Regions from separate parts of the Streptomyces decoyicus genome, predicted to be linked through region 3. Evidence: riboswitches for the same ligand, from Rfam matches in the RefSeq annotation. Region 3 holds a riboswitch; each other region holds the start of a gene.

What was found. A riboswitch is a leader RNA that binds a small molecule or an ion and turns the genes downstream of it on or off. The one in region 3 is predicted to bind cyclic di-AMP.
Region 1: linked by a shared signal. The riboswitch ahead of K7C20_RS34155 (C40 family peptidase) and the one ahead of K7C20_RS17525 (M23 family metallopeptidase) in region 3 are both predicted to bind cyclic di-AMP.
Region 2: linked by a shared signal. The riboswitch ahead of K7C20_RS22625 (C40 family peptidase) and the one ahead of K7C20_RS17525 (M23 family metallopeptidase) in region 3 are both predicted to bind cyclic di-AMP.
Region 4: linked by a shared signal. The riboswitch ahead of K7C20_RS27585 (M23 family metallopeptidase) and the one ahead of K7C20_RS17525 (M23 family metallopeptidase) in region 3 are both predicted to bind cyclic di-AMP.

The regions. Positions count from the first base shown of each region.
Region 1 covers NZ_CP082301.1:7,826,421-7,831,734, reverse strand. The annotation lists gene K7C20_RS34165 (ATP-dependent Clp protease proteolytic subunit) at 1-282, shown strand, start outside; gene K7C20_RS34160 (hypothetical protein) at 288-596, shown strand; cyclic di-AMP (ydaO/yuaA leader) riboswitch at 884-1,072, shown strand; gene K7C20_RS34155 (C40 family peptidase) at 1,077-1,550, shown strand; gene K7C20_RS34150 (LysE family translocator) at 1,792-2,460, opposite strand; gene K7C20_RS34145 (LysR family transcriptional regulator) at 2,532-3,446, shown strand; gene K7C20_RS34140 (8-amino-7-oxononanoate synthase) at 3,534-4,760, opposite strand; gene bioB (biotin synthase BioB) at 4,917-5,314, shown strand, end outside.
Region 2 covers NZ_CP082301.1:5,117,552-5,122,865, reverse strand. The annotation lists gene K7C20_RS22635 (M23 family metallopeptidase) at 1-446, shown strand, start outside; gene pcrA (DNA helicase PcrA) at 499-2,955, opposite strand; cyclic di-AMP (ydaO/yuaA leader) riboswitch at 3,246-3,429, shown strand; gene K7C20_RS22625 (C40 family peptidase) at 3,438-4,586, shown strand; gene K7C20_RS22620 (hypothetical protein) at 4,744-5,097, opposite strand.
Region 3 covers NZ_CP082301.1:4,013,131-4,018,444, reverse strand. The annotation lists gene K7C20_RS17530 (DUF2332 family protein) at 1-785, opposite strand, end outside; cyclic di-AMP (ydaO/yuaA leader) riboswitch at 1,078-1,224, shown strand; gene K7C20_RS17525 (M23 family metallopeptidase) at 1,236-2,369, shown strand; gene K7C20_RS17520 (aldo/keto reductase) at 2,621-3,577, shown strand; gene K7C20_RS17515 (hypothetical protein) at 3,727-4,029, opposite strand; gene K7C20_RS17510 (hypothetical protein) at 4,066-4,962, opposite strand; gene K7C20_RS17505 (hypothetical protein) at 5,173-5,314, shown strand, end outside.
Region 4 covers NZ_CP082301.1:6,253,467-6,258,780, reverse strand. The annotation lists gene K7C20_RS27595 (HPr family phosphocarrier protein) at 1-82, shown strand, start outside; gene K7C20_RS27590 (GntR family transcriptional regulator) at 431-1,120, opposite strand; gene K7C20_RS27585 (M23 family metallopeptidase) at 1,384-2,163, opposite strand; cyclic di-AMP (ydaO/yuaA leader) riboswitch at 2,177-2,332, opposite strand; gene K7C20_RS27580 (M16 family metallopeptidase) at 2,542-3,924, opposite strand; gene K7C20_RS27575 (M16 family metallopeptidase) at 3,963-5,303, opposite strand.

The DNA.
Region 1 (5,314 bases), 3.8 Mb from region 3:
CTGGCGCTGCCCGGGGCCCGGATCCTGATCCACCAGCCGTCGTTCAGCGAACCCATCCAGGGGCAGGCCACCGATCTGCAGATCCAGGCGGAGGAGATGCTGCGCACCCGCGACGTCCTGGAGGAGATGCTGGCCAAGCACACCGGGCAGCCCCGCGAGCGGATCGCCGCCGACATCGAGCGGGACAAGATCTTCGACGCCATCGCCGCTCAGGAGTACGGCCTGATCGACGGACTCACCCGCAACCGCAAGCAGTCGGCCCACCTGCCCGTGGCGCGGTGAGCCCGGTGCTGCCCCCCGAACCGCCGCCGCTGCCCGCGCTGACCCGCGCCGAGGGCGAGCTGATCGACAGCTATCTGGAGGTGATCGACCTGCTGGGCCGGATCAACCCGACCCGCTGCGGTGGCACCTACAGCGGACTGCGCGCCGCCCAGGCACTGGTGGGCAAGGCGACCCGTCTACGGGACGCGCTGACACTGATGCACAGCCGGGGCGAGAGCGAAGTGCACCGCGGAACACTGACCCGGGCACTGCGGGTGCTGGACGGCGAACGCCGGACCGGGCTCGTGACGGTGCCGCCACCCGAGGAAATCTGACACGACACGCGCCAGAGGCTGCACATACGGCGTAGCGTCCGCGCCCGATGTGGGGAGGTGACGAATTGCGCGGGGCGGATACATTTTCTCCGGCCCTTGATGTTTCGCCCCTGGTCCGGGGGGTGCAAGACCCCGCGCCGCGGCACCTGAGGGAACAAATCTAACCATTCGGGTCAATTGTGACCCATCTCACATACGGCATTTTCAGCTCGGAATTCGGGTCCCGAGTGCGTGACGATCCCTTCGACGACAAGACCCCGCCACAGCGACGGGGCGGTCCGGACGGGCGCCTAATCCCGCCGCCGTGCGGATGTCCGGTCGACGATGTGGATCGGCGGGAGCGGAGGACCCGAGCAGAGCGGGGTCCCGGCCTTCACGGCCGAGGGCTCCTTGGGGTGAAGCCGTACATACGGCCGGGCATCTTCGCCTGCCCGAACCCGACAGGTCTTCCTTCGCAGGCGGCTGACGAAGGGTTTGCGCATGACCGTGCGCATGCATACGCCGAATCTGCTGGCACGCGCCGGCACTGTCACCGCTCTGACGCTGGTCACCCTCGGCGGGACCACCATGGCTCCAGGAGCGGCCGGGAACGCCGAAGCCGCCTCCGTATCCGTCCATGCGCTGCGGGTCGCGGCTTCCAAGGGAGGATCTCCCTACCGGTACGGCGCCCAAGGGCCGCACGCCTTCGACTGTTCCGGGCTGACGCTGTACTCGTTCAAGCGCGCCGGGCGGGCCCTGCCACGCACCGCCGCCGCGCAGTACAGCCGCACCCGGCACATCTCGGCCGCCTCGCGCCGCCGCGGTGATCTGGTCTTCTTCTACTCGCGCGGCGGCATTTACCACGTCGGTATCTACGCGGGCCGGGGCCGGATGTGGCATGCGCCCAAGGCCGGGAGCGTCGTGCGGCTGGAACGGATCTGGAGCCGCTCGGTCTGGTACGGGCGGGTGCACTGACCTGACCATTCCTCTCACGATCGGTCAATTGCCAGTAGGTTTGGGCCATTTGGCCGGGTGACTTCGCGACTGGGCGAGCTGCTGATGTCCGCGGCCCGCGGGAGCTTCCCGCCCACGGACGGAGCGGTGACCGTGCATTCTGGCCGCCGGGCTCGTGCCGGTGGGCGCCAAGGTGCCGAGGGTGCCGCACGGCGGTCGCGGCTGAGGCGGAGCGGCCGTAGAAGGTTCTGTGGGCGCCCCTTCAGGCGAGCGCCAGTTCCACCAGCAGGATGCCTCCAAGCGCCGTGAGCAGCGCTCCGGTGGTGGCTTCCAGGGCACGGGCCGCCCGCGGGCGGCGCAGCCAGACGCCCAGCCGGTCGACGAGCAGTGCGACGGCGGGGAACCACACCAGTGCCATGGCGACGACCATCGTGGCGAGCAGCAGCGTCCGGGGCAGCGCGGGCTGTCCCGCCGGGACGAACTGCGGGAGCAGGCTGAGGAAGAGAACAGGGGCCTTGGGGTTGAGCGCATTGGTCAGAAAGCCCTGACGCAGGCTCTGTGTGGTGCCCAGGAGAGCGACGGGCCGGGGGACGTCGGCCGGTGCGGTGGCGGCCGGGCCCGCGGTGCGGTCCGTGGTGGCCACAGGGCGGCGGAAGGCCGCGGCCAGGGCGCGGACACCGAGGTACAACAGGTAGCCGCCGCCGAGGAGTTGGACGGCTCCGAAGAGCGTGGGCACGGCGACCAGCACCGCCGCGAGCCCGGCCACCGCCAGCGCGGTGTGCACCAGCAGCCCGCCCGCGACTCCGACGGCGGTCGCCACCCCCGCCCGGCGCGAGTCGAGCGCATTGCGCACCACGACCGCGAAGTCCGCGCCCGGCATGGCGACCATGCCCGCGGCGACTCCGGTGAAGGCGATCAGCTGTCCGTCCATGAGAGCAGCATCGCCGGTCCGAGCCTTTAATAGGTATTGGCAATGTTCTTGGAGAGCCTAAAGAGATTCTTATGTACGATCCCACACGGCTGGCCGCCCTGGTAGCGGTGGCGGAGGCCGGTTCGATCACCCGGGCCGCCGCCCGGCTGGGCTACACCGCTCCCGCGCTCTCCCAGCAGCTCGCCAAGCTGGAGCGGGAGGCCGGAACGGCGCTCCTGGTGCGCCACCATCGCGGGGCTCGGCTGACGGCCGCCGGTGAGCTGCTGCTCGTACGGGCCCGGCGGGTCCTCGACGAGCTGGATCAGGCGCGGCACGAGCTGTCCCGGCTGGCCGGGCTGTCCGGCGGCCGGCTGCGGGTCGGCACGTTCATGACCGCCGGTACGCATCTGCTGCCGCCCGCGCTCAGCGCGTTCCGGCGGGCGCACCCCGATGTGGAGCTGAGCGTGACGGAGTACGTACCGCCACAGGCGACCGCGGCGGTGGCGCTGGGCGAGGTCGATCTGGCGCTGACGCATGAGTATGTGCCGGGCGAGGCGATGCCGGCGCCGGAGGGGGTGCGCCTGGAACCGCTGCTGACCGAGGAGCTGGTGCTGGTCACGGCGCCCGGCCATGCCCTCTCGGCGGGCTCCGGACGGCTGCCGCTCGCGGAGCTGGCCGGTCAGCCGCTGGTCAGCATGGCGCCGGCCAATCCCAACCGGCGGGAGGTGGAGGCGGCACTGGCGGCCGCCGGGGCCAGTGAGGCGGTGCGCTGTGAGTCGCCGAGCTATGCCGTGGTGTGTGCACTGGTGAGCGCGGGGCTCGGAGTGGCGGTGGTCCCGGAGATGGTGGCGGAGGGGGCGCTGACACCGCTGGGGGCCCGCCGGCTGGACCCACCGGAGCTGCACCGCCGGATCTCGGTGGCCTACCGCCTCGGCGGCACCCCGGCCGCGGACACCTTGCGGGCCCTGCTGCGCGGGGCCTTCACCCGCCACTCCCCCGCGCCATGACGGCGGACGGCCGCGGCGGACGGCCGGTTCCGTGGACGGCGGCCTGCCAAGGGGCCGGCCGCCGTACCGCTCCGCACGGTCGCCGGCTCAGCCCGTCGGCGCTGTGGCCACGATCGTGCCGACCGCCCGGTCGAGCTGAGCGTCCGTCAGGTCCGCGCGGGCGGTGAGCCGCAGCCGGGAGATTCCGTCGGGCACGGACGGCGGCCGGAAGCAGCCGACCGCGAGTCCGGCCGCACGGCAGTCGGCGGCCCAGCGGAGCGCCGCTTCCGGCGAGGGGGCACGTACGGAGACCACGGCCGCGTCCGGGCGTACCGCCGTCAGACCCGCCGCGGTGAGCCGCTCGTGCAGCCCCTGAGCGATCCGGACGGCCCGGGCGGCGCGTTGCGGTTCACGGCGCAGCAGCCGTAGCGCGGCGAGGGCGCCACCGGCCGCCGCCGGGGCGAGACCGGTGTCGAAGATGAACGAACGGGCGGTGTTGACCAGATGCTCGATGACCCGGGCCGGGCCGAGCACCACACCGCCCTGGGAGCCGAGCGACTTGGAGAGCGTCATGGTGGCCACCACATCACCGTCACCGGCGAGCCCGGCCGCCGACAGCGCGCCGCGGCCGCCTTCGCCCAGCACCCCCAGGCCGTGTGCGTCGTCGACGAGAAGCCCGGCTCCCCGGGCCCGGCAGACCTCGGCCAGCGCGGGGAGCGGCGCGGCGTCCCCGTCGACCGAGAACACCGAGTCGGTCACGGCGAGCGCCCGGCCGTCGTGGCCGGTCAGCGCGGCACGTACGGCCTCCGGATCGGCGTGCGGGACCACTTGGGTACGGGCCCGGGAGAGCCGGCAGCCGTCGATGAGGGAGGCGTGGTTGCCCGCGTCGGAGACGATCAGGGTGCCCGTGGCGGTGAGTGCCGTGACGGCGGCGAGATTTGCGGCATAGCCGGAGGACAGCACCAAAGCGGCCTCGAAGCCGCAGAATGCCGCGAGTTCCTTCTCCAGCAGGGCGTGCAGCTCGGTGCTGCCGGTGACCAGCCGGGAGCCGGTCGCGCCGGCGCCCCAGCGGTGTGCGGCGCGGCCCGCACCACGGGTGACCTCAAGATGCCGGGCGAGTCCGAGATAGTCGTTGCCGGCCAGATCGAGCAGCGGGGAGTCGGCGGGGCGGGGGCGCAGGGTGCGGACAAGTCCGGCGTCCCGGCGCTCGGCACAGGCCGTATCGAGCCAGTCGAAAGCCGCGTCGTACGCCGCACGGGCGGGCTCGGCGGAGGGCTCGGTGAGCCTCGCCGGGGAGGTGTCGCGAAGCAGCGACGGGGCGGAGTCCTGCGGCATCGGCTTCCTTCGTCTGTCGGCCTCGATTGTGGGCTGTCGATAGACGTTAGCGGTCGTTCCGCAGGCGCACGGTGTGGCGATACACACACCTCGATCGCAGCTCGTTGTGGGAATCCTCCTTTGCCGGGAGCGGTGACGTGCGTCAGGATCAACGCCATGGACCTGCTGAACACACTGGTGGACAAGGGACTGCGGCGCGAGTTGCCGACCCGTGAAGAGGCACTGGCTGTATTGGCCACCTCCGATGACGAACTGCTCGATGTCGTGGCCGCGGCCGGAAAGGTGCGCCGCCAGTGGTTCGGGCGGCGGGTCAAACTCAACTATCTCGTCAACCTCAAGTCGGGGCTGTGCCCCGAGGACTGCTCCTACTGCTCCCAGCGGCTGGGGTCGAAGGCCGAGATCCTCAAGTACACCTGGCTCAAGCCCGACGACGCCTCCAAGGCGGCCGCCGCCGGGGTGGCCGGCGGCGCCAAGCGCGTCTGTCTGGTGGCCAGTGGCCGGGGCCCCACGGACAAGGACGTGGACCGCGTCTCGGAGACGATCTCCGCCATCAA
Region 2 (5,314 bases), 1.1 Mb from region 3:
TGGAGCGTGAGCGCAAGGCGAAGGAGGCGGCCCGCAAGGAGGCCATGCGCCCCAAGTTCGTGCTGCCGGTCAAGCAGCACGGACTGAGCGCCACCTTCGGCCAGGCCGGCGTGAACTGGATGTCCGTGCACACCGGCATCGACTTCCCGGTCAGCTACGGCACCCCGGTCATGTCCGCCACCGACGGCACCGTCCGCACGCAGTGGAACTCCGCCTACGGCAATATGGCGATCGTGACGGCACCCGACGGCACCGAGACGTGGTACTGCCATCTGAGCAGCACCAAGATCCGGTCCGGGTCGGTCAAGGCCGGGGATCAGATTGCCTATTCGGGCAACTCCGGCAACTCCACGGGCCCGCATCTGCACTTCGAGGTGCGCCCCGGCGGCGGCTCCGCGGTCGACCCGCTGCCGTGGCTGCGCGGCCACGACCTCGACCCGAACTGACCGCCGTCCCCGCCGGGTGACGGATCCCGTCACCCGGCCCGCACGGCTCCCGTTACAGCTTCTCCACCGGCGCATACCGCAGCAGCAGCCGCTTCGGCTTCTCGCCGCCGAAGTCGATCGTCGCCTCGGCGTTGTCGCCGCCGCCCTTGACGCCGACGACCGTGCCGAGCCCGAAGCTGTCGTGGGTGACGCGGTCGCCGATGGTCAGCGCAACCACCGGACGGTCGCTGGCGCGACGGGTCGCAAAGCCGCTCGGGCCCTTGGCGCGCGACGACGACAGTGCGCCGCCGAAGCCGCCGCCTCCGCCGCCCGCCGACATACCGCCCATCGACGCGGACGGCGTCGCCGGGCCCGTCCGCTTCCACTCCACGTAGTCGCCCGGAATCTCCTCCAGGAACCGGGAGGGCGGGTTGTACGAGGGCTGGCCCCAGGCGCTGCGCATCGTCGAGCGGGTGACGTAGAGCCGCTCGCGGGCGCGGGTGATGCCGACATAGGCCAGCCGGCGCTCCTCCTCCAGCTCCTTGGTCTGGCCCAGGGAGCGCATGTGCGGGAAGACGCCGTCCTCCAGGCCGGTCAGGAAGACCGTCGGGAATTCCAGGCCCTTGGCGGTGTGCAGCGTCATGAGGGTGATCACGCCGCTGCCCTCCTCGTCCTCGTCCGGGATCTGGTCGGAGTCGGCGACCAGCGCGACCTGCTCCAGGAAGTCGGAGAGCGTGCCGGGATTGTCTTCGCCGCGCTCCTGCTCGAACTCCAGGGCCACGGCGGCGAGTTCCTGGAGGTTCTCGATCCGGGTCTCGTCCTGCGGGTCGGTGGAGGCCTGGAGTTCGGCGAGGTAGCCCGTGCGCTCCAGGACCGCTTCCAGGATCGTGGCGGGTCCGGCCTTGGACTCGACGATGGTGCGGAGCTCCTCCATGAGGACGTTGAAGCGCTTGACGGCGTTGGCGGAGCGGGCCGCCATGCCGTACGCCTCGTCGACCCGGCGCAGCGCCTGCGGGAAGGTGATCTTCTCGCGCAGCGACAGGGCGTCGATCATCGCCTCGGCGCGGTCGCCGATGCCGCGCTTGGGGACGTTCAGGATGCGGCGGAGCGGGACGGTGTCCTCGGGGTTGGCGAGCACCCGCAGGTACGCGAGGACGTCGCGGACCTCCTTGCGCTCGTAGAAGCGGACGCCACCGACGACCTTGTAGGGCAGCCCGACCCGGATGAAGATCTCTTCGAAGACACGGGACTGGGCGTTGGTGCGGTAGAACACGGCGACATCGCCGGCCTTGGCGTCACCGGCATCCGTCAGCCGGTCGATCTCGTCGGCGACGAACTGGGCCTCGTCGTGCTCGGTGTCGGCGACATAGCCGGTGATCTTGGGGCCGGCGCCGGCGTCGGTCCAGAGGTTCTTGGGGCGGCGGTTCTCGTTGCGCTCGATGACCGCGTTGGCGGCGGAGAGGATCGTCTGCGAGGAGCGGTAGTTCTGCTCCAGCAGGATCGTCGTCGCGTCCGGGTAGTCCTCCTCGAACTGGAGGATGTTGCGGATCGTGGCGCCGCGGAAGGCGTAGATCGACTGGTCGGCGTCACCGACGACGCACAGCTCGGCGGCGGATTCGGCGGGGCCGACCAGCTCGCGGACGAGGGTGTACTGGGCGTGGTTGGTGTCCTGGTACTCGTCGACGAGGACGTGGCGGAAGCGGCGGCGGTAGTGCTCGGCGACATCGGGGAAGGCCTGGAGCAGATTGACCGTCGTCATGATGATGTCGTCGAAGTCCAGGGCGTTGGCCTCGCGCAGCCGCGCCTGGTACATGGCATACGCCTCGGCCAAGGTCTTCTCGAAACCGTCGGCGGCCGTCCCGGCGAAGGTCTCCTCGTCGATGAGCTCGTTCTTGAGGTTGGAGATCTTCGCGCTGAAGGACTTGGGCGGGTAGCGCTTGGGGTCCAGATCCAGATCGCGGCAGACCAGGGCCATCAGGCGCTTGGAGTCGGCGGCGTCGTAGATCGAGAAGGACGAGGTGAAGCCCAGCTTCTTGGACTCGCGGCGCAGGATGCGGACGCAGGCGCTGTGGAAGGTGGAGACCCACATGGCGTTGGCGCGCGGGCCGACGAGCTCCTCGACGCGCTCCTTCATCTCACCGGCGGCCTTGTTCGTGAACGTGATCGCGAGGATCTGGCCGGGGTGGACATGGCGCTCGGCGAGCAGATGCGCGATGCGGTGGGTCAGCACACGGGTCTTGCCGGAGCCGGCGCCGGCGACGATCAGCAGCGGGCCGCCGGTGTGCACGACGGCGGCCTTCTGCTCGTCGTTGAGCCCCTCCAGCAGCGTCGCCGGGTCGAGGGCGGGACGGGCGGCGCCGTCGCGGTAGAACGCCTCTCTGGGGGCGGGCGCGTCGAACCGCCCGCCGAAGAGGTCGGCGGGGATCTCCTCCGGGGCCGGGCCGTGCTCGTCCTCGGGAGGCGGCGGGTGCTCCTCCTCGCCCTTGTGGCCGAGGTCCGCCAGGAAGCTGTCGTCAAAGAGGCTGCTCATCGCCCACCGAGTCTAGGCTGCCGCACTGACAGCCCGCCGCGGAGTAGGCAATTGCGGGGCGCATACGGAGCGGGCCGTGGCGCCGCGGCAGGTCAGGCGGCCGGGCCCTTCACAGACCGGGCACCGCGTCGTCTACCCGAATCCGACATCTGCCACAACAACCCCCGCATCGCGTTCAGGTCACGAAAAGGTTTCGGGCATATCGAACATCAGCCTTCACAGGAGCCACACGAGTTGGCTAACGTCCTCGCTCAGGCAGCCCGCCTCCCCGTGGACGACAGCGTCCGCACGGGCCGCCCACGCCGAGTCCGGCCCTGCCCTGAGGCATCCGGAGCCGGGGACCCACCAGCACCACCGGGGTGAATCGATCCGGGCAGCCGCCGTCGGCGGACGTCCGGACCGTAGGGCAAGCCTTCCGTCAGCGACACCGCCCGAACCCGACAGCTAACCCGGTAGGCGGTCCACGGAAGGAGTCGCCGGCCTTGGCGTCGCATCGCAAGCCGCGCACCAGCATTCTCGCCTCACCCGGAGGCCGTCGTACGGCGGTCGGGCTCACCACCGCCGCCCTCGCCTCGGCCACCCTGCTCTCGCAGTCCGCCGACGCGGCACCCCGGGCGCCCAAGCCCGGCATCGAAGAGGTCAAGCAGAAGGTCGACGGCCTCTACCACCAGGCCGAGGTGGCCACCCAGAAGTACAACGCCGTCAAGGAGCGCGCCGAAGCCCAGCGCGACACCGTGGACGGCCTGCTCGACGCCGCCGCCAAGCGCGCCGAGAAGATGAACGAGTCCCGGCGCATGCTGGGCACCTTCGCCTCCGCGCAGTACCGCACCGGCGGCCTGAACCCGACGGCGCAGCTGATGCTCGCCAAGGACCCGCAGCAGTTCTTCGACCGCAGCCACCTCATGGAGCGGATGACCGGCCGGCAGAAGCAGGCCGTCTCCGACTACCAGGAGCAGCAGGCGGCGGCCGCCCGGCAGCGCGCGGAGGCGTCCCGCAGCCTGGAGCGGCTACAGACGTCGCAGGCCTCCCTCAAGGAGTCCAAGCGGTCCGTCCAGGACAAGCTGGCCGAGGCCCGGCAGCTGCTGTCCCGGCTGACCGCCCAGGAGAAGGCGCGGATGGCGGAGCTGGAGCGCCGCAAGGAGGCGGCGGCCAAGCGCAAGGCCGAGGAGGAGGCGCGCAAGCAGCAGGAGCGGGAGCGCCAGAGGCAGCACGACGGCGGCGGCTCCGCCGGCGGGCAGACCGGTGGCGGCACCGACGACGGCTCCACCGGAGGCTCGTCCTCCGCCAAGGCCGAGAAGGCGCTCGCCTTCGCCCGCGCCCAGACGGGCAAGCCGTACGTCTGGGGCGCCACCGGCCCCAGCTCCTACGACTGCTCGGGGCTGACGCAGGCGGCGTGGAAGGCGGCCGGCGTCGATCTGCCGCGGACCACCTGGGACCAGGTCAAGGTCGGCCAGCGGATCGCCACCAAGGATCTCAAGCCCGGTGACCTGGTCTTCTTCTACGACGACATCAGCCACGTGGGCATGTACATAGGCGGCGGCAAGATGATCCACGCACCGCACCCGGGCGCCAACGTCCGGGAGGAGTCGATCTACTACATGCCGATCTACGGGAGCGTCCGCCCGGGCTGAGGCTCCGTTCCCCCGCAGGCCCCCCCCACGGCAACCCCCCACACGCCACCGCGCGGCCGTCGCCTCCAAAACCGGAGTGCGAGGACCGCGCGGTGTGCTGTGGAGGGGGCTCCACCCGGGGCGCGGGGCCCTGTTCCCGCGCCGCCGGCTGCTCCGCTCAGGTCCAGAGCACCGCGATGAAGATGTTGGCCACCGTCAGCGCGCCGACCGCGCCGAAGACCGGCTTGGCCACGCTCTCCTCGTCCCGCTTGACGTAGACCAGCGCCAGGATGACCACCAGCACGGCCATCTTGATGCCGAGCTTGATGTTGTTGAGGCTGTGGTCCTGGGCCTGGTTGAGGCCGACCAGCACGATGCCGGTGACCAGCATCGTCAGCGCACCGTGCAGCATCGCGGGCACAAAGCGGGCGGTGCCCGCGCTCATCGCCTTCATCTGGGTCAGAAAGCCGCCCAGCAGGGAGGCGATGCCGATGATGTGCAGGCCGACGAAGATATTGATTACTACGTCCATAGTGCTGGATCGTAGCCCCCGCATAGCACGGCCCTTCCGGCAGGGCGCCCACAATCGCCGCTTCGGTCAGGCCGGGCCCGGTCCCGGCCGTACGGCCTCGGTGCCACGGTCACCCGTGCACCGGCCGCGGTCGAAAGCGAACAATCCCGGGCAAGCAGACTCCTTGCCGTGACGTACAGGCTTAGCGTCCTCCTCCAGGCGGCCGACTCCCCGCCAT
Region 3 (5,314 bases):
CGCTCCCCGTCGCCCGGCCGGACCAGTGCCTGTAGCCAGCGCAGATCGTCCCGTTCGGCAGCCGGGTCGAGCGGGTCGAGGCCGATCCCGCCCCGCCAGACGATGTGGGGCAGCCGGTCGGGCAGCTCGTCGGCCGGCCATCCCGTACGGCACCCGAGCACCAGCGGATTGCCCGGCTCCCCTACCTCGGCCCGGAGGGGGGCACGTTGGGGGGCGGCATCTCCGTGATGGGCGTCTCCCCGGAGGGCGTCTCCCGGGAGGGCACCCCCGCCCGCACCCCTGTCGTCCTCGTAGCGGTAGCGGTAGTGGTAGCGATAGCGGTCGGGGTGCAGACACAGCCCCGCCGACGTGCCGACCTCCAGCAGCGCCAGTGGCTGCGGCAGGCGGGCGAGCAGCGGCAGCAGGGTGGCGCAGTGGGCCGGCTCGTCGGTCCGGGCGGAACGCTGCATGATCACCGCGCGCACTTCGTCCCAGTGCCGGATGGTCCACTCGCGCCAGCGTCCGTAAGCCAGGTCGCCGCGCGGGCCCAGCTCGGCGTGCGGGCCGTCGAGATAGCGGACGGCGGCGAGCAGGAGGTCCGGCTGCTGTTTGTCGCCGGCCGGCAGCGACCCCGACAGCAGATCGCAGAGCTCCGGGTCCTGGCCGATCCGCGCGCTCAGCTCCTCATGGGCGGTGCACCGCCCCCGGGCCTGACGCCAGGAGAACTCCCGGTACCGCCCCGCCACTCCCCATGCGCCGGCGGCAGCGCTCTCGACGTTCCCGGTGTTCCCGACGTTGACGACCATGATCCGACGTTACTGCTCTCACGTTCCGTAACCGAGGGGCACCCCTCCGCATAACAACTGACGCACAATCAACGGGAGATCGTTTAGAGGCGGACGGTCAACTCGCCCGGTTTGTGGCCGTGCTGGCCGAAAAAGTCCACGCCAAACCTTGTGCGGAGACGACAGGGATTCACGGGAAGGCTTGGAATTCGGCTGCGATCTCTATTACTGTCCGATAACGCAGCGCGGTCGTCCCAGCCGTCGCAAGAGGCGGCACCGCGCGCCGACGCCGAATCCCGCACGCGCTTTTCACGCACCTCCAGCACCTCGAACTGCACCAAGGGAACCGGGGAACCACTTCCTTGGGGTGAATCGGACGCCCTCCGCCAGCGGGCGCCCGTAGGAGACCTTCCTGCTCCGAACCCGTCAGCTAACCCGGTAGGCGAGAAGGAAGGAAAGGAGAGCGCCCCCGTGGCGTCCAACAGGCCTGCCCCCGAGGGTCCGTCCGCCTACGACCTCGATGACCGAGGTGCCTTCCAAGGCCCCGGTGATGCGGACAACACGAACGACGGACCGTGGGAGGAATGGAATCCCACCGAGGACTCCATCCGCTCCGTCCGCGGCAAGCACCGGGTGGCCAAGCAGCGCGGCGGCGGACTCGCCCGCAGCGGCACGGTCCTGGGCGTCGGTGTCATCGCCGCGGTCGGCGCCGGCGGAATGGCCACGGCCGAGGGCCGCCCGGCGGTTCCGATCTCCATGCCGGACGTCGGCGGAATGGCCGACGACCTCGCCGACAAACTCCCGGACGCCGAGTCCCTCTCCGGCGTCGGCGACCTCATATCGGACTCGGGCTCGGACTCCGGCACGGACTCCGCCGCGGCCGCGGACTCCGCAACGGACGGTGCGGTTCAGGACGTCTCCGGCCCCCTGACCCAGGCCTCAGGGACGGACTCGGGCACGGGCGCCGGCGAGGCGCTGCGCAGCCGCATCCTCCAGCAGGCCGACGCGCAGCAGGGCGCCGCCGAGAGCGAGGCCCGCGAGGCCGCCGAACACGCCGCTTTCCAGAAGGCCGAGACCGAAGCCGCCACGCACCAGAAGTCGGCCGAGAAGGCCGCAGCAGCCAAGAAGGCGGCCGAAATGGAGGCCAAGCGCGAGGCAGAAGAAGCGGCCCGCCGGAAGGCGGAGGCCGCACGCCTCGCCAAGCTGGCGAAGAACTTCATCGCGCCGGTCTCCTCGTACACCCTCACCGCCAGCTTCGGCCAGGCCGGCGACCGCTGGGCCGCTGACCACACCGGACAGGACTTCGCCGCGCCGACCGGCACTCCCGTCAAGGCCGTGCACTCCGGCACCATCACCCAGGCCGGCTGGGCCGGCTCGTACGGCTACCGCATCGTCGTCACCCTCGACGACGGCACCGAACTCTGGTTCTGCCACCTGTCCTCGATGGTGAAGACCTCCGGCAAGATCAACACGGGCGACGTCATCGGCCGCGTCGGCGCCACCGGCAATGTCACCGGCCCGCACCTCCACCTGGAGGTCCGCCCCGACGCCGGCGACCCGATCGACCCCATGCCGTGGCTGCGCGACCACGGCATCAACGTGTGAGGCGCGGCTTCAACATGTGACGCACGGCCTCAAGGCAGGCTGACGCGCGGCCTCAAGGTGTGATGTGCGGCCTCCAGGTGTGATGTGCGGCCGCAAGGCAGGCTGACGCGCGGCCTCCAGGCGTGACGCGTGGCCGCAGGACGTGACGCGCGGCCTCAACGTGTGACACCGCTGGTGACACTGCTGACGGAAGTGGCTGCTGGGGGGCAGCGGAAGGAATAACTCCGCGCCCCCCGACGCTGCCACCACGCATGACCGCGACACAAAGCCCCCGAAACCACCGGCCGCTCGGCTCGCTCTCCGTTTCCCCGCTGTGCCTGGGCGGGAACGTCTTCGGCTGGACGGCCGACGAAGCCGCATCCTTCGCCGTGCTCGACGCCTACGTGGCGGGCGGTGGCAACTTCATCGACACCGCCGACGCCTACTCGGCCTGGGTCCCCGGCAACAAGGGCGGCGAATCCGAGACGGTCCTCGGCAACTGGCTGGCCTCCCGCGGCAACCGCTCCGATGTCGTCATCGCCACCAAGGTCGGCGCCCACCCGGACCTCAAGGGCCTGTCCGCCGCCACCATCAAGTCCGCGGTCGACGGATCCCTCACCCGTCTGCGCACCGACTACATCGACCTCTACTACACCCACTACGACGACGAATCGGTCGAGGTCGGGGAGTTCCTCACCGCTCTCGACGACCTCGTCCGGGCCGGCAAGGTCCGCGAGATCGCCGCGTCCAACATCTCGGCGAAGCGCCTGGAGGAGTCCCTGGCCTTCTCCGCCCGCGAGGGCCTGGCCCGCTACGTCGCCCTCCAACCCCACTACAACCTGGTCTCCCGCGACACCTACGAGGGCGAACTCGCCGACGTGGCCGCCCGCCACGACCTCGCCGCGGTCCCGTACTTCGCCCTCGCCTCCGGCTTCCTGACCGGCAAGTACCGCCCGGGGACCACCGTTGACAGCGCCCGCTCCGGAGGCGCGCTCAAGTACGTGGACACCGACCGCGGCCGGCGCGTCCTCCAGGCCCTCGACACGGTCGCCGCCGCCCACGAGGCCGAGCCGGCCACCATCGCCCTCGCCTGGCTCGCCGCCCAGCCCACCGTCGCGGCGCCCATCGCCAGCGCCCGCACGGTGGAACAGCTGCCGGCGCTGCTCGCGGTGGCCGATCTGACCCTGACAGAGGCGGAACTGGCGCTGCTGAACGAGGCGTCTGCCTGAACCACGCCATACGGGGGGCGGAGGGGGCGGGGCCACCAAGGCCCCGCCCCCTCCGCGCGCTCTGCTCCTGCTCTACCCCTGCTCTACTTCCGTTCTGCTCCCGCTCTGCTCCCGCTCTGCTCCCGCTCTGCTCCCGCTCTACTTCCGCTCTACTTCCGGCGGTCCACCGCCACCCAGGACGCGAGCGCAACCCCACCCGCCACCGCACACACGGAAGGCCAGGCCCCGATCTTCTTGGCCAACGGATGCGACCCGGCAAACGCCGCCACATACGCCCCACTCAGCGCCGCCGCCGTCGCATTCCCCGCCTTCTGCTGCCAACCCCTGGCCGCCACGGCCCCGGCGGCAGCCAGAGCGACCCCGCCGAGCGGCCGCTTCTTGGTCCAGCGGGCGGTGGCGTAGCCGCCCAGCAGGCCGGTTGCCGCAATTGCTGCGGTGGGAACTTCAGCCATCAGTACACCCTCCTTGTCGGGACAACTCTTCCGGCCTCAAGCGTGCGGGCTCTTCGATGCCTTGCGGTCAGCAGCGCGCCGGCCGGGTGCTGCGCGCTCCTGCTTGACCGCCACGCGGAGCAGTGTTTCGGCGTCAGAAAAGAGCCTGTACTCCAGGAGGCTGTGGGCGAGACCGATGACATCCTCGGCAGGCTGGTCTCGTGCGTACCCCCGGAGGAGCGTCTCCGCCTCGTCGCGAACTCCTCTGCTGCGGAGTCCGACTACCAGGATTGCCACCTCCGTTGGCGGCAACACTTCGCCAGCATGGCTAAGAACGGCACTGGCTTCGTGATGATCCTGCGCGCTGGCCAGAGCCGACACGCGCTTGGTGACGGTCTCGGCGGCACGGGTGTCGTTCAGCTCGCGCTGCCGGTCCGCGCGGTAGTAGGGGACCGGCAGGGCACTAGGCGGCCTGCGTCGGTGCTGCAAACGCTCATGGGTGCCGGCTCCTGAACCGGACCAGCGGCTCAAGTCGCGGCATTCGGCGAGGGCCCGTTCCAGTTGCCACTTCTGGAACATGGCCGTCAGGCGCTCCGTCTCACTGCGGCTGAGTTCCTTGATGAGCTTGTTGCACCCAGAGCAGTCAGTCGGTTCGTTTGCTGACCTTTGCAGTGCCAGCAGCTCTTCGAGCGGGGATAAGGATCCGTCAGTATGGCGTCCACGCTGGATCGTCGCGTGTAACCAGCAGATGAACCATCCTGGCGCTATCAACTTGCCGCTGAAGTAGCGGGAGATGGTCGTCTTGCTCAACTGTTCACTATTGCAATCTGTGGCCGCTTGTTCGGCGATCGCGGTGTAGGTGCCCAGGCCCGGCGGCAACAGCTGGTGCATCGCCCGGAGTGCTTCGGCGAGTCTTCTGTTGCCAGCAGGCAGACCAAGGTCAATCGCAGCCATGCGACGCCCCTGCTGCGCCATGCGATCCCGCCTTCGCCGTAGTGACAGTGACGGCAAGACTAAATTCAATTGTTGCGTTTGTCCGGGAAACCTCTGTTGCTGCTCGCAATCGTGAGGCGAGGCCGCTGATATGGAAACCACACGTCGGCCGCCACACTTCCTCCGTGGCGGCCGAGTGGACCTTGACGTCAGCAGAAGGGTGGGGCCGTGATGAACGTGCCGTCCTGGCAGGACACGTCGTACGGAAGCAAGGTTCGCGTTGCCCGATGGCTCGTGGAAGTGGTGGGTGAGGGAAGCCTGTTCACGAAAACGGCGATGCGCGAGGCGTTCCCCGGAGTCGCGCAGATCGACC
Region 4 (5,314 bases), 2.2 Mb from region 3:
CGCCGAGGGCGCCGAGGAGGCACTCGACCGCCTGGCCAAGCTCGTCGCCGAGGGTCTCGAGGAGCTCCCCGAGACCGTCTGAGTCCGCCAGGACCTCCGCATGCGGCGGCCCCGCCGCGGCGACCGGTGACCGGTGACCGGTTGCCGCGGCGGGGCCGTTTCCGTGTGCCGGGATCCGGTCGCTGTGCCTGTGGCCGGGATATCGATACACGCGCTCACTGCATGCACCGTACGCATTACCGCATGAGGAGCTGGAATTCCGGGCGGCCCGGCATGCGCAATGCGCTATGCGCAAGAATTAGCGCGCATTCCTCCCTGTCCCACGTGCCGAAAAATAGGCAGCGGAATTCGGGCTGAAGGCGGACCAAAAAGGGGAAGCCGCCCCGGCTGCCGGAGGAATATTCGCGCTTCTTTGTATACGGGGCCATTGTTAAGGGCGGGCGCGCGCCGTGTTGACGCGTGGTTTCGGATCCCTCACTTCCGTCTTGGCGGGGCGCCGCAGCCGGTACACCGGGAGCGAGCGCTCGACATGAGCCGCCATCAGGGCGCGGGCCCGTTCCGCGTCCCCCCGGGCCACCGCGTCCAGCACCGCACCGTGTTCGTCCCACGACTCCCCGGCCCGGGCCGGCAGTTCCACCACGTACATCCACTCGATCTTGCGCCGCAGCTGGGTGAGCAACGCCGTCAGGCTGGGGCTGCCGGCCGCCTGGGCCAGCGTCTCGTGGAACCAGCCGTCCAGTTGGCGCAGATCGGCGGGGTTGCCGTGACGGGCCCGCTCGCGGCCGAGCCGTACCAGGCCACGGAGCACCTTGAGGTGCGCCGGGCTGCGGCGGGCTGCCGCACGAGCGGCCCCCAGCGGCTCCAACAGGGCGCGGACGGCGAGGAGATCGGCGGCCTCCTGCTCGGTGGGCTCGGCGACACAGGCGCCTGCGTGGTGGCGGGTGGTGACAAACCCTTCGGACTGCAGGGTGCGCAGCGCTTCACGGACCGGCACTCTGGAGACGCCGTACCGGGCCGCCAGGATCTCCTCGATCAGCCGGCTCCCCGGCGCCAGCGCACCGGAGACAATGTCGTCGCGAATCGCCGTGCACACCGCATGCGCGGAAATATGGCCTCGCATCTTCCGTGCCTCCGCCGTAATCCCCTGGAAACGCCGCCGGTCGGCGACTTTTCCGTGACTCTATTCGACCGGAACGGCTTTTCCGAAGGACTCCGGTTATTCATGGATATTTTTTGGCCAGCAGACGCGGGTCGCCGGCCCATGCGGCGCACGCACACCGCACGCCGGATAACGCCGAAGCCCCGGCCGTGTGGCCGGGGCTTCCGACGGATGCGCGGTGCGACGCGGGCCCTGCGAGGCGCGCGGCCGGGCGAGGCGGGAGATCAGGCGTTGACGCCGTGCGAGCGCAGGTAGGCGACCGGATCGATGTCCGAGCCGTAGTCGGCGCCGGTACGGGCTTCGAAGTGCAGGTGCGGGCCGGTGGTGTTGCCGGTGGAGCCGGAGAGGCCGATCTGCTGGCCCGGGGTGACGTGCTGGCCGACCGAAACGCCGAGCGACGACAGGTGACCGTACTGGGTGTACGTGCCGTCGTTCATCTTGATCACGATGTTGTTGCCGTACGCACCGCCCCAGCCGGCCTCGACGACGGTGCCCGCGCCGACCGCGTGGACGCTGGTGCCGGAGGCGGCGTGGAAGTCGATACCGGTGTGGCTGCCCGAGGACCACAGGCCGCTGGAGGCCTTGTACGAGGTGGAGACGTAGGAGTCCGCGACGGGGGCGACAAAGGTGTTGAGGCGCTTGCGCTCCGCCTCACGGGCGGCGCGCTCCTTGGCCTTGCGGGCGGCCTCGACGCGCTGCCTGGCCTCTTCGGCCTGCTTCTTGGCCACGGCCTCGGCCTTGGCCTTCGCCGCCGCGGCCTCGGCCTCTGCCTGCTGCGCGTCGGCCTGGGCCTCGACGTGGTTGGCGAGCTCGTCGCCCAGCACGACGGCCCGCTGCAGACCGGTGTCGTGGGTGCGCGCCTCGTCCGTGGCTGCCAGCGCCGGCGAGGCCACGGAGGCGACAACGCCGCCGGCCGCGAGGGTGGCTATGCCGGCGATGTTGCGGGTCGTTCGAGCGGGGCGGTTCGCACGACGGTGCTTCCCGGTGGCACGGATGAACGCCATGTGGCTGGCTTGTCCTTTCCTTCCTTCTCGCCTACCGGGTTAGCTGACGGGTTCGGAGCAGGAAGGTCTCCTACGGACTCCTCCGGAGGGGAGTCCGATTCACCCCAAGGGACACTGGGTCCCCGGCTCCCCTGGCTCGCGCCGTACGGGGACTCGGCGATGACTGCCCGGTGCCACTGTTGTGGCGGACTTGTGACGAACAGCCGGACCGACGCTAAACGGGGCAACTTTCAATCGGCAAACAGAACCGCTTTTTTGTGCGGGATGCCACAAGAACCGTGGCGCCAGCCGCGATAAACCGGACATACAGCGGCTCCCGTGGCGCGAACGCCACGGGAGCCGCTTTGTCGATATATGACCTTCCGTCATATGGCGGGGCTAACCGCTGACGACCGTCACCTCACCGATGCCCAGCGCCTTGATGGGCTCGGCGATCTGCGCCGCATCGCCCACCAGGACTGTCACCAGCCGGTCCATGGGGAAGGCGTTGACCGCCGCCGCCGTCGCCTCGACCGTGCCGGTCTCCGCGAGACGGACGTACAACTGCGCCTGGAAGTCGTCGGGCAGGTGCTGTTCCACCTGGTCGGCGAGGGTGCCCGCAACGGCTGCCGCGGTCTCGTACTTCAGCGGCGCCACCCCGACGAGGTTCTGTACGGCGACGTCCCTCTCGTCGTCCGTCAGCCCCTCTGCCGCGAGGGTGCGCAACACCTTCCACAGGTCCTCCAGGGCCGGGACGGTGGAGGCGGTGTCCACCGAGCCGCTGATGGCGAGCAGCGAGGCGCCCGTGGCCCCCTCGGGAGAGGTGGGGGCGGTGGAGCGGAGCACCTGGCCGAAGGCGCGCACCCCGTAGGTGTAGCCCTTCTCCTCCCGCAGAACGCGGTCCAGACGGGAGGTGAGGGTGCCGCCCAGGCAGTACGTGCCGAGCACCTGCGCGGGCCACACCCGGTCGTGCCGGTCGGCACCGATACGGCCGATGAGCAGCTGCGTCTGGACGGCACCGGGGCGGTCCACGATCACCACGCGGCCGGTGTCGTCGGCGACGATCGGCGAGGCCTTCAGCGGCTCGGCCGTCGAGCCGCTCCAGGCGCCGAGGGTGTCGGCGAGCGCGGCGTCCAGGTCGATGCCGGTGAAGTCACCGACGATGACCGCGGTGGCCGTGGCGGGCCGTACATGGGCGTCGTAGAAGGCGCGGACAGCCGCGGCGTCGACGCGTCCGACGGTCTCCTCGGTGCCCTGGCGCGGCCGCGACATCCGGGATGTGGCCGGGAACAGCTCCTTGGACAGCGCCATCGCGGCGCGCCGGGCCGGGTTGGCGAGCTCGTGCGGGATCTCGTCGAGACGGTTGCGCACCAGCCGCTCGATCTCGCTCTCCGGGAAGGCGGGCGCGCGCAGCGCGTCGGCGAGCAGGCCGAGCGCGCGGTGCAGCCGGGACGCCGGCACTTCGAGGGACACCCGTACACCGGGGTGGTCGGCGTGTGCGTCCAGTGTGGCGCCACAGCGTTCCAGCTCGGCGGCGAACTCCTCGGCGTCGTGCTTGTCGGTGCCCTCGGACAGGGCGCGCGCCATGATCGTGGCGACACCGTCCAGGCCCTCGGGCTCGGCGTCCAGCGGAGCGACGAGGTTGATCTCGACGGCGACGACCTGCTGGCCGGGGCGGTTGCTGGTCAGGAGCGTGAGCCCGTTGGGCAGTTGGCTGCGGTCGGGGGCCGGGAAGGCCCACGGCCTGGGCGCGCCGCCCTGGGGCTGGGGGTGAAAGTCCATGCTGCTCACGGGGGAATCGGCGTGGGTGGTGGCGTCGCTCACTGGTCCGCCTCCCCTTCCTCGGTGTCGGCGGCGTCGGTCGGCTCGGTGGGCTCGTAGACGAGCACCGCGCGGTTGTCGGGGCGCAGCCGGGCCTTGGCGACCGCCTGCACCTCCTCTGGGGTGATGTCCAGGACACGCTGCACGGCGCTCAGCGCGAGCTGCGGGTCGCCGAACAGGACGGCGAAGCGGCACAGTTCGTCGGCGCGGCCGCTGACCGTGGCCAGCCGGTCCAGCCACTCGCGCTCCAGCTGGGCCTGTGCCCGCTCCATCTCCTCCGGGGTCGGGCCCTCGGCGGCGAACCGGGCCAGCTCCTCGTCGACCGCGCGCTCGATGCCGGGAACCTCCACGCCGCCGGACGTCTTCACGTCCAGCCAGCCCAGCGAGGGTGCGCCGGCCAGCCGCAGCAGCCCGAAGCCGGCCGCCACGGCGCTGCGGTCGCGCCGCACCAGCCGGTTGTACAGGCGGGAGGACTCGCCGCCGCCCAGGACGGTCAGCGCGAGGTCCGCGGCGTCCGCCTCACGGGTGCCGTCGTGCGGCAGACGGTAGGCCGCCATCAGGGCCCGGGCGGGAACATCCTCCTCGACGACCTCGCGCAGCTCGCCGCCGATGACGTCGGGCAGCGTGCCGTCGCGCGGCGGCTGCTTGCCGTCGTGCCCGGGGATCGAGCCGAAGTACTTCTCCACCCACGTCAGCGTCTGCTCGGGGTCGATGTCGCCGACGATCGACAGGACGGCGTTGTTGGGCGCGTAGTACGTCCGGAAGAACGCCCGCGCGTCCTCCAGGGAGGCCGCGTCCAGGTCGGCCATCGACCCGATGGGTGTGTGGTGGTACGGGTGGCCCTCCGGGTACGCCATGGCCGTCAGCTTCTCGAAGGCCGTGCCGTAGGGGACGTTGTCGTAGCGCTGGCGGCGCTCGTTCTTGACGACGTCGCGCTGGTTCTCCATGGAGTCGTCGTCGAGCGCGGTCAGCAGCGAACCCATCCGGTCCGCCTCCAGCCAGAGCGCGAGCTCCAGCTCATGGGCGGGCATGGTCTCGAAGTAGTTCGTGCGCTCGAAGCTGGTGGTGCCGTTGAGCGAACCGCCGGCACCCTGCACCAGCTCGAAGTGGCCGTTGCCCTTCACCTGAGCGGAGCCCTGGAACATCAGGTGCTCGAAGAGGTGAGCCAGGCCCGTACGGCCCTTGACCTCGTGCCGGGAGCCGACGTCGTACCACAGGCAGACCGCTGCGACCGGGGTCAGGTGGTCTTCGGAGAGCACCACGCGCAGGCCATTTGCCAGCCGGTGCTCGGTCGCTGTCAGGCCGCCGGAGCCGGCTTGTTCTGTGGCCGTGTGACCCATGGGCATGTACG